One region of the Candidatus Palauibacter soopunensis genome, then DNA from elsewhere that is predicted to be linked to it. Evidence: riboswitches for the same ligand, from Rfam matches in the RefSeq annotation. Region 1 holds a riboswitch; each other region holds the start of a gene.
The links. Region 1 has a riboswitch for S-adenosylmethionine ahead of metH (methionine synthase). Riboswitches for the same ligand answer to the same signal wherever they lie in the genome.
Positions count from the first base shown of each region.

Region 2: it holds a riboswitch for S-adenosylmethionine, as region 1 does, so the genes downstream of both, RN901_RS01785 (alpha/beta fold hydrolase) here and metH (methionine synthase) in region 1, are expected to answer to the same signal.
Region 3: it holds a riboswitch for S-adenosylmethionine, as region 1 does, so the genes downstream of both, metB (cystathionine gamma-synthase) here and metH (methionine synthase) in region 1, are expected to answer to the same signal.

Region 1 is NZ_CANPVT010000052.1:196,425-199,695, reverse strand. Features, by position in the region: gene RN901_RS13240 (DUF5916 domain-containing protein) at 1-1,192, opposite strand, end outside; SAM riboswitch at 1,288-1,361, shown strand; gene metH (methionine synthase) at 1,399-3,271, shown strand, end outside.
Region 2 is NZ_CANPVT010000002.1:343,279-346,549, reverse strand. Features, by position in the region: gene RN901_RS01790 (CocE/NonD family hydrolase) at 1-551, shown strand, start outside; gene RN901_RS01785 (alpha/beta fold hydrolase) at 561-1,577, opposite strand; SAM riboswitch class I at 1,655-1,766, opposite strand; SAM riboswitch class I at 1,887-2,003, shown strand; gene RN901_RS01780 (hypothetical protein) at 2,071-2,880, shown strand; gene asd (aspartate-semialdehyde dehydrogenase) at 2,871-3,271, shown strand, end outside.
Region 3 is NZ_CANPVT010000038.1:10,328-13,598, forward strand. Features, by position in the region: gene RN901_RS10305 (EamA family transporter) at 1-311, opposite strand, end outside; gene RN901_RS10310 (nucleoside deaminase) at 465-932, shown strand; SAM riboswitch class I at 1,000-1,118, shown strand; gene metB (cystathionine gamma-synthase) at 1,209-2,426, shown strand; gene RN901_RS10320 (ABC transporter ATP-binding protein) at 2,929-3,271, shown strand, end outside.

The DNA of each region.
Region 1 (3,271 bases):
TGAGCTTCGCCGCCCCCAGGATCGACGTCAGGTGGGGCTCGGCGTGGAAGTCCGCGTCCCAGGGCCCGGACCCCCGCGGCTCCCGCCCGATCCGCCGGCTGAAGAAGAGCGCCTTGCCGCCGCCCATGCGGCCGCCGCGCGAGCCGGCGAAGGTGAAGATCTGCGCGTCGCGCACGAAGAAGGGGCGCTTCTCGGGGAAGAACGTCTCGAAGGCCGTGAGGTTGATGACCTCGGGATCCACCTCGACCTGCCCGAAGTCGGGGTAGACCGTCGCATCGAGGCTGAAGGCGGAGCCGATCCCCATGCTCATGTCGAGGCCGCCGCGCGGCTCCATCTCGGTGCCGTCGAACAGCGGGTTTCCCGCCGCCGCCGGGGCGGTGTGGTACTGGGACACGGCGAAAGGCCGAACCTCGAACCTCCGGCTCGACCGCGGGAGCTGCAATCCGTCGATCGTGCCGAACTGGCTCACCCGCCCCCGGGCCGTGCGCGACTGCAGGGCGAAGTAGTCCGTCTCGTTCGTCTCGAGCCGCCGCCGCTCGAAGTTGATTCCCCAGGTCTGCATGCCGGGACGCGCTTCGTAGCGGATCTGGGAGAGCGGGATCCGCATCTCCACGGTCCACCCCCGGTCGTCGACCTGCACGGCGGAGTCCCAGATCGCATCCCAGTTCACGTCCTCCTGGGTGTCGCCGAACAGGTACCGGTCCGTCTCCGCGCCCGCGGCGCTGACCTCGAACTCGTAGCCGGTCAGCCCGTCCCGATTCGGATCGAGGGAGAGTTTGAAGGAATCGAAGGAACCGCGCTCATCCCGACGGGTGAGGCGCGCCCGGATCACGTTCGGGTCGCTTTCGTACATCCGCGCGGCGACGTAGATCGCCGCGTCGTCGAACACGACCCGCACCTCGGTCGGCTCGGACGGCTCCGCGCCCTCCAGGGGCACGCCCTGGACGAAATCGGTGATGATGGGGGCCGGCTGCCACGCCTGATCGTCGAGGCGCCCGTCGATCGAGAGCGCCCCCTCGCGACGCACCGCGTCCACGGCCGCCGGCGCCACGCCGCCCCGGAAGACGGTCGCTTCGGGCCCTTCGGGCGGCGAGAGTCCCTCCTGCTGCCCGGAAAGCCCCCACCCCGCCCCGTCTATCGCGAGAGCCGCGAGGACGAACGCCGCGCGGCCCGCTCCATGTCTGCATCCCATATCAGCCGAAACACACCCCGCCGTCAGGTTGTTTAAGCGGACGCGCCCAAAGTTTCCCATTTTGTCGCGCGCGCGCTAGTTTCGATCTTCCGGAACGTACCGGACGTGGTGATTTGAGGCGGATTGCAGCCACGTAAAACAATCGCTAAAGAGCCACGCCCCGGGCGCGATTCTTTAGCGGCCGGGCTTTTTTTGGGGTGAACGCCGTGTCCGAAGGGCGAAGAAAGCGCGTCGCACAGATTCGGGAAGCGCTCGACCGGCGCATTCTCCTGATGGATGGCGGCACGGGAACGATGATCCAGCGGCTGGGCCTCGATGAGGCGGCCTATCGCGCGGGTCCGCTCGCGGATCATCCGCAGCCCCTGTTCGGGAACCACGACGTGTTGTGCCTCACCCGTCCCGACGACATCGAGTCCCTGCACCGCAGCTACCTGGAGGCCGGGGCCGATTTCATCACGACGAACACGTTCAACGCGCAGGCGATATCCCAGACGGACTACGGCATCTCGCCGGAGCACGGCAACGAGCGGCTGATCCACGAACTCAACGTGGCGGCCGCGCGGCTCGCGCGCCGGGCGGCCGACGACTTCACGCGCGACGCTCCGTCCCGCCCCCGCTTCGTGCTCGGGAGCCTCGGCCCGACGAACCGGACGGCGTCCCTTTCGCCGGACGTGGAGAACCCCGCCTTTCGCGCCGTCACGTTCGACGAACTGGCCGCGGCGTACCGCGCCCAGGCGGAGGGGCTGCTGGAGGGCGGCGCCGACGTGCTGCTCGTCGAGACCGTGTTCGATACGCTCAACGCGAAGGCCGCGATCTACGGGATCCTCGAACTCGGCGCGGAGCTTGGCGAGGCGCTCCCCATCGCCGTGTCGGGGACGATTACGGACCTGTCCGGGCGCACGCTCTCGGGGCAGACGGTCGAGGCGTTCTGGCTCTCGATCCGCCACGCGGACCCCCTCTTCGTCGGCCTCAACTGCGCGCTCGGAGCCGAAGAACTCGAGCCCTACGTCGCGGAACTCTCCGCCGTGGCCGACGTCCCCGTGAGCTGCCATCCGAACGCGGGGCTCCCGAACGAGTTCGGGGGCTACGACGACACGCCCGCCCAGGTGTCGGACCTGCTGGGCAATTTCGCCGACCGCGGACTCCTCAACGTCGTCGGCGGCTGCTGTGGGACGGAGCCGGACCACATCCGGGCCATCGCCGAGCGCATGGAGGGCGTGCCGGCACGACAGGTGCCCGTGATCGAGCCGCTGCCCCGGTTCTCGGGACTCGAGCCGCTCGCGATCCGGCCCGACACGCTGTTCGTGAACATCGGCGAGCGCACGAACGTCACGGGTTCGGCCCGCTTCGCGCGTCTGATCCGGGAGGACGACTTCGACGAGGCGGTCGAGGTCGCGCGCGACCAGGTCGTCAACGGGGCGCAGCTTCTCGACGTGAACATGGACGAGGGTCTCCTCGACTCCGAGGCCGCCATGACGCGCTTCCTGAACCTGATTGCGGCGGAACCGGACATCGCCCGCGTACCGACCGTCATCGACTCCTCGCGCTGGGAGGTCATCGAGGCGGGGCTGAAGTGCACCCAGGGAAGGGCGGTCGTGAACTCGATTTCGCTCAAGGAGGGGGAGGAGGCGTTTCTCGAGCAGGCGGCCCTCATCCGCCGCTACGGGGCCGGCGTCATCGTCATGGCCTTCGACGAGCGGGGGCAGGCGGACACGGTGGACCGCAAGCTCGAGATCTGTGCCCGCGCCTACCGCCTCCTGCTCGGCGCCGGCTTCCGTCCGGGGGAGGTCATCTTCGACCCCAACGTCTTCGCGGTGGGGACGGGCATCGCGGAACACGACGAGTACGGGGTCGCCTTCATCGAGGCCGTCCGCCGGATCAAGAGCGAACTCCAGGGCGCGATGACGAGCGGCGGAGTCAGCAATATCTCCTTCTCCTACCGGGGGAACGACGCCGTGCGGGAGGCGATGCACACCGCCTTCCTGTACCACGCGATCGCGGCCGGACTCGACATGGGGATCGTGAACGCGGGGCGGCTTCCGCTCTACGACGACATCGACCCGGAACTGCTCGAAGCGG
Region 2 (3,271 bases), on a different contig from region 1:
CACTCGGGGGCAATCTCTCTTCCCGGCTGATCACGACCCACGCCGAGACGCCGATGCGGGGCGGCCCCGTCGAGCAGGCGCCGCTCGAGCGGCGGCCCGACGTGCTCGTCTACACCTCGCGGGTTCTGGAGGACGATCTCGAGGTCACGGGGCCGGTCGAGGTCGTGCTCTACGCTGAATCTTCGGCGCGCGACACGGACTTCGTGGCGCGGGTGACGGACGTCGATCCGGCGGGAGGATCATTCGTATTCACAGAGGGGATCCTGCGCGCGCGATATCGAGGGGGGTTGGACCGGACGGAGCTTCTGGAGCCGAACGAAGCCACCGAGTTCCGGATCCGGCTCTATCCGATGAGCCACGTGTTCCGGGCCGGCCACCGGATCAGGCTTCAGATCACGAGCAGTTGCTTCCCCCGCTTCAGCCGCAACCTCAACACGGGGGAGGACGTGGGGACGGGCACGCGCATGCGGACGGCGCGGAACACGGTCCTGCACACCGCCGCATATCCTTCGTGCGTGCGGCTTCCCGTCGCGGCGGCGGCGCCCGGCTGAACCCGCGAGTCATCCGGCTGAGCCCGCGAGGGCCTGCGGTTCCGTCGCGAAGAGACTCTCCCTCAGGGCTTCCTCGTAGTCGGGCGCGTGGAGCAGGAAGGCGTCGTGGCCCGCGTCGGAGTTCAGAATCCGCAGGCGAGAAGGCGCGCCGATCCGGCCTGCGGTCTCCAGGAGCAGCCAGGGCGGGACCAGCGTGTCCTCCTCCCACCCGATGAGCCAGGCGGGGACGCCGAGTTCGTCCGGACGCAGGTCGCACAGGTCGACCGAAGCCGACAGCGTCAGATAGGTCTCCGCCTCGAACCGTTCCGCGAACTCCCGTCCCTGTTTCTCCAGGTAGCGGCCGACGGCGTAGACCGGGGCGCCATCCTCCCACTCCCAGTCGTGCGGGAAGCGGGCGTCGAGCCCTTCCGCGGACTTGTAGGTCGTGAACGCCAGCGCCCTGGCGAGCGCCACGCCTTCGCTCCCCCGGCCGTGCCGGAGCGCGAACTCGACGATCCAGCGCTGCACCGCGTGGATTCCGATGGCCTGGGGATGGCCGCGGTGCGCCGCGCCGATCAGCACGACGCCGTCGAGGCGGGCGGGATGGCGGATCCCCATCGCCAGCGCGACCATGCCGCCGTAGGAGGCGCCCAGCATGCGGTGGGCCCGTTCGACACCGAGGTGGCGCAGCGCGACCGCGACGGCGTCCGCCTGGTCTCCGGGCGTGAGATGGATCCGATCCGGCGACTCGAACGTCCCGGGAGATCCGAGGAAGTCGATCGCGAGCAGCCGCCAGCGGTTCGTGTCGATGGCCAGACCCGGGCCCGCCAGCTTCCTCCACCAGCCGGGCGCGGGGTCCAGGGCGTTGGCGCAGACGTGGCGGTCGGCGGAGATCCCCCCCATCGCGACGAGCAGCGGGGCGCCCTCGGGTCCGGCGAGTTCGTAGCGCACCCGGAAGCAGGCGTCGATCCCGGCCTCCAGTTCCGGTCTCCACGCCGCCGGCATCGCGACGGCGCCCCTCCGACCCTCCGGCAGTACGGCGTTCAAGCTGTGTCTCCGTTTCGGCTCGCGTCTGTGGTTCGCGACGCCAACTCCGGAGCAGCCGACCGACCGTGCGGGTCCGACGCTCATCTCTCGGACCCGTGTTCGGGGTCCGCAGGAGTTGGCACCGCTGGGCGTTGCGCCCCGGTTGCCCCGGCTTCAAAGGGCCCGTCCCTCAGCCGGTCTCGATGAGTAGCGGCCGACCCTAATGGGTCCGGCAACGGCGGTCAAGAAACACGCGCGGCGCCTCTCGCCCGGCTTCGCCCGCCAAAACTTGACGCGCCGCCCACGACCCTGTAGCCTCCGCGCCCACAACGCTCATCGAGACCGGTCGAGGGACAGGCCCGAAGACACCGGGGCAACCTGTGGAAGGTGGCTCTTCCACTGATGTGCCAACTCCTGCGACGGATGTAATCCGTTGGTAGATGAGTCGCCCGCCGCGCTTCATTGCACGGCAGCTGCAGTTCCCAGGGCGTCGCTTCTCCGGAGTCCGCTGAGCGTGAATCGAGACTCGGGGGGAGGCGTTTCATTGCGCGAAGTTCGCCGCGTTCACGTACTCAAATTCGGTTCATCCGTGCTGGCGCATCCGGCCGCATACCGGCTGGCGGTCGAGGAGATCCGGGCTGAAGTCGCCGCCGGCGCGAAGGTCGTTGCCGTCGTGTCGGCCATGGGGGACACCACCGACGATCTTCTTTCCGCGGCGCGCGAAGTTGCGCCCTCGCTCCCGGACGACCTCATCGGATCTCTCCTCGCGCCCGGGGAGGAAGCGTCCGTCGCCCTGCTGCACCTCGCCCTGGTGACGGGGCGCGTGCGTGCGGTGGGCATGTCGTTCTCGCGCCTGCCGATCCGCACCCGGGGGCCGCTCGGGGCCGCCGAGCCGGTGGACGTGGACGCTCGGGCGATCGAGACGGCCCTGGCCACGCACGACGTGATCGTCCTTCCCGGATTCGTGGGCGTCGACGCCACGGGCATCACGTCGCTGCTCGGGCGGGGAGGCTCGGACCTTACGGCGCTTTTCCTCGCACACGCGCTCGGCGCGGCGGAAGTCCGTCTCGTGAAGGATGTGGATGGGATCTTCCCGGCCGACCCGAAACGGTTCCCGCACGTCAAGCCGATCCGCCGGACATCGTGGAGCGAGGCCCGGCGAACGGGCGCCGGAGTCGTTCAGGACCGGGCGCTGAGCTTCGCCGAGCGGCACCGGGTCGCCTTCAGGGTGGCGGCTCCAGGCGGCACGGGCACCTGGGTCGGCAGAAACGACCCGCCGCCCGACACCGGCCATGGCGGAGAGGAGCGTGCCCGATGCGCCTGACCCATCCGTCGAATGAACGCGTGCCCGTGGCCGTCCTGGGCGCGACCGGGATCGTCGGGCAGCGGCTCGTTCGGATGCTGGACGGCCACCCGACGCTCCGGCTTGCGGCGGTCGCCGCGTCCGAGACGCATGCGGGCGAGAGGTACGGCGACGTGGTCCGGTGGAGTCTCGGAGGAGATCCTCCCGCGGAGGCTGTTCCGCTGCCCCTGCGCATGGCGGTCGAGCGGCCGCCCTGCCGGCTCGTGCTCTCCGCGCTCCCTTCGCGCGTGGCGCACCGGCTCGAACCGTCGCTCGCCGAAGCGGGGCACACCGTATGCACCAACGCCTCGGCGCACCGGCTGCGAGCGGACGTGCCGCTGTTGGTGCCGGAGGTGAACCCGCAGGCCCTGAC
Region 3 (3,271 bases), on a different contig from region 1:
GTCAGGTCGATCCCGTAGATGAAGGTGGCCTGGAAGATCACGTGGCCTACCACCGCGAGTCCCAGGATCCGCGGCCACTCGCTCCGCGGAGGGAGGACCGGTCGCCCCGTGGCCCGGAGGAGGCACCAGACCGCCAGCGCCGCGAACGGGAAACGCACGGCGTTGAATGCGAGCGGATCGAGTTCCCGCAGGACGACCTTCACGACGGAGAAGTTGATGCCCCAGATGATCGCCGTGGCCAGGAGTCCGAGGTCGACCGTGAGGTCGCGCGCTCGCCGCCGGGAAGGGTGGCCGCTCGAAGAGTTCGTCAATCGCGCTCGCCGTGGGGAAAGGGACGAGGGAGCCCCCGGCCGAACACCGGGGAGGGAACGGCTGAGTATATTCCGGGAGTGCTCCGGGAGTCGACCGCCGAGCGTCGACCGGCTGGAATCGAGCGCACACGCCCTTGCGAAACGAGCGTCGCGATGAATGACGGATTCATGCAGCGGGCCATCGATCTGTCCGAGCGCAGCGTGGACGAGGGCGGCGGGCCGTTCGGCGCCGTCGTCGTGAAGGACGGCGAGGTCGTGGCGGAGGGGACGAACCGCGTGACGCTGGACAACGATCCCACGGCCCACGCCGAAGTCCGGGCGATTCGAAAGGCCTGCGAAATTCTGGGCACGTTCGATCTCGGCGACTGCGAGATCTACGCGAGTTGCGAGCCGTGTCCGATGTGCCTGGGAGCGATCTACTGGAGCCGGATCCGCCGCGTGTACTACGCGAACACCCGGGAGGACGCGGCGCGCATCCGGTTCAGCGACGAAGACATCTACGACGAGTTCTCCCGGCCGCTCGCGGAGCGCCGGATCGTGTCGCTCGTGCGGATCTCCTCCGCCCGGGCGCGGGACGCCTTCGAGCGCTGGATCCGAAAATCGGACCGGACGCCGTACTAGCGCCGCCGCATCCGTCGCGGCGCGGTTTGACATCCGACGGTCGCCCCTATAGAACTGCCCGCACGACAACTCATCGAGACCGGCTGAGGGACAGGCCCGTTGACGCCGGGGCAACCTGCGGGAAGTGGCATTCCCGCGAAGGTGCCAACTCCTGCGGTGGACTCGCATCCGCCGTGAAGATGAACCGCCCGCCGCCCTTCGAGGCGGTAGCCGCAGTCTCAGGGTGTCGAATCTCCGGAGTCCGATGAGGTGCACTCGAGACTCGGAGAGGTCATGATGACCCACCGCTCTGCCGCTCGCGTTGCCTCTTCCCCCGTCACACGCGCCGTGCGGGCGGGGCTCGGCGCCGACACCGCCCATCGGGCGATCATGCCGCCGATCCATCTCTCCACCAACTTCTTCTTCGACGCTCCGGGCGTGTACGCGAAGTACGACTACACGCGTACGGCCAACCCGACGCGCGATCTCGCGGCCGACACCATCGCCGAACTCGAGGGAGGGTGCGGTGCGGTCGTCACCTCTTCCGGCATGTCGGCGATCGCCGTGTCGACGCGCCTGCTTTCGGGCGGCGATCTGCTCCTGGCGCCCCGCGACTGCTACGGAGGCAGCTACCGCCTCTTCTCCGCCGAGGCGAGCCGTGGCGGGTATCGCGTCGAGTTCGTCGACCCGTGGGACCCGGCGTCGCTCGAACTCGCCCGCCGACTTCGGCCCCGGATGATCTGGATCGAGACGCCGAGCAACCCACGCCTGCGGATCACCGACATTGCCGCGTGGGCGCGGGTGGCGCGCGACATCGGGGCGATCTGCGTGGCCGACAACACCTTCCTCTCGCCCGTCAACCAGCGCCCCCTGGAGTTCGGCGCCGGTCTCGTCGTGCACTCGACGACGAAGTTCCTGAACGGGCACGGCGACGTGGTGGGCGGGGCGGTGGTGGCGGCGGACGAGGATCTGCTCGAAGAAATCGCCTGGTGGACCAACGTCATGGGCGTATCGGGGGCGCCGTTCGACTCGTATCTGACGCTCAGGGGGATGCGGACCCTTCACGCGCGCAGCCGCGTACACGAAGCGAACGCGCTCCGCATCGTGGATCTGCTGGACCGCAGCGACGTGGTCGCCCGCGTCCATCACCCGAGCCTGCCCGATCATCCCGGGCACGATATCGCGCGGCGGCAGCAGACGGGGTGGGGCAGCCTCGTTTCGTTCGAACTGCGCGGCGGACGAGCGGCGGTGGATGCCTTCGTGGACCGTATCGAACACTTCGCCCTGGCCGAGTCGCTGGGCGGCGTGGAGAGCCTGGTCGCGCACCCCTGGACGATGACGCACGCGTCGATGGATGAACCCGCGCGCCGGGCGGCGGGGATCGGCGAGGGGCTGCTCCGGTTGTCGGTGGGGATCGAGGCCTGCGAGGACCTGGAGGCCGATCTGGAGCGGGCGCTCGCCGCGGCTGACCGCCCGACAGCGTGCGCTGCCCGGGTGCGCGCGGCGCAACGTTGACCGGGAGCCCCGCATTCTCTAAGGTGCCGCCGCCGCCGACACGGCCGCTTTCCAGTCGGTCGGCGCGCCGATCCGCGGGAGGGAAGGGGAACCATGGCAAACCAGGTCGACGCCGGACGATCCAGGCGCCCCATGCGCCTGCTGGCCGGCGTCCCGGTCGCCCTTTCGCTCCTCTTCGCCGGCCTCGCCGAGGGCTCGCATACGCACGACGGCGCGGCCGACTCCCCGGCGGCGTGTGCGGTATGTGAACTGTCGCACAATGTGGGGCCCGTGGCGTCCTCGGCGACGCCGAGCTTCGGCGGGCCCGGTCCCGTACACGCTCCCGCGCTTCGCGGCCACCGGCTGAGTGCCCGGCCCGTCCAACTCCCCCCCCACCGCAGCCGCGCGCCTCCGCCTCCGATCTCTCTGTAGCGAAGAGCCCCTCCGCCGATCCGGAGATCGGCGGGAGACTTGTCGACCGTTGCGCCGGTGACGGCGCGGCAAACGCGAGAGATGGAGATCCATGCAGACCGCCGATTCGGGTGCGGGGCGACCGCCCCTCCTCGAGGCCCGCGGGCTCAGCAAGCGCTACGGCGCCACGCAGGCCCTCGATTCCCTCGACCTGGCCATCGAGCCGGGAGAGGTCTACTGCCTCCTCGGCCCCAACGGGGCGGGGAAGACCACGACGATCAACCTTTTCCTCGGCTTCGTGTCGCCGTCCGGGGGCCAGGCCCTGGTGTCCGGCATGGACGTGTCCACCCACGACCGGGAGACGAAACACAGGCTCGCCTACATCCCGGAACAGGTGATGCTGTACCGCAACCTCAGCGGGCTCGAGAACCTCGAGTACTTCGCCGCTCTGGGCG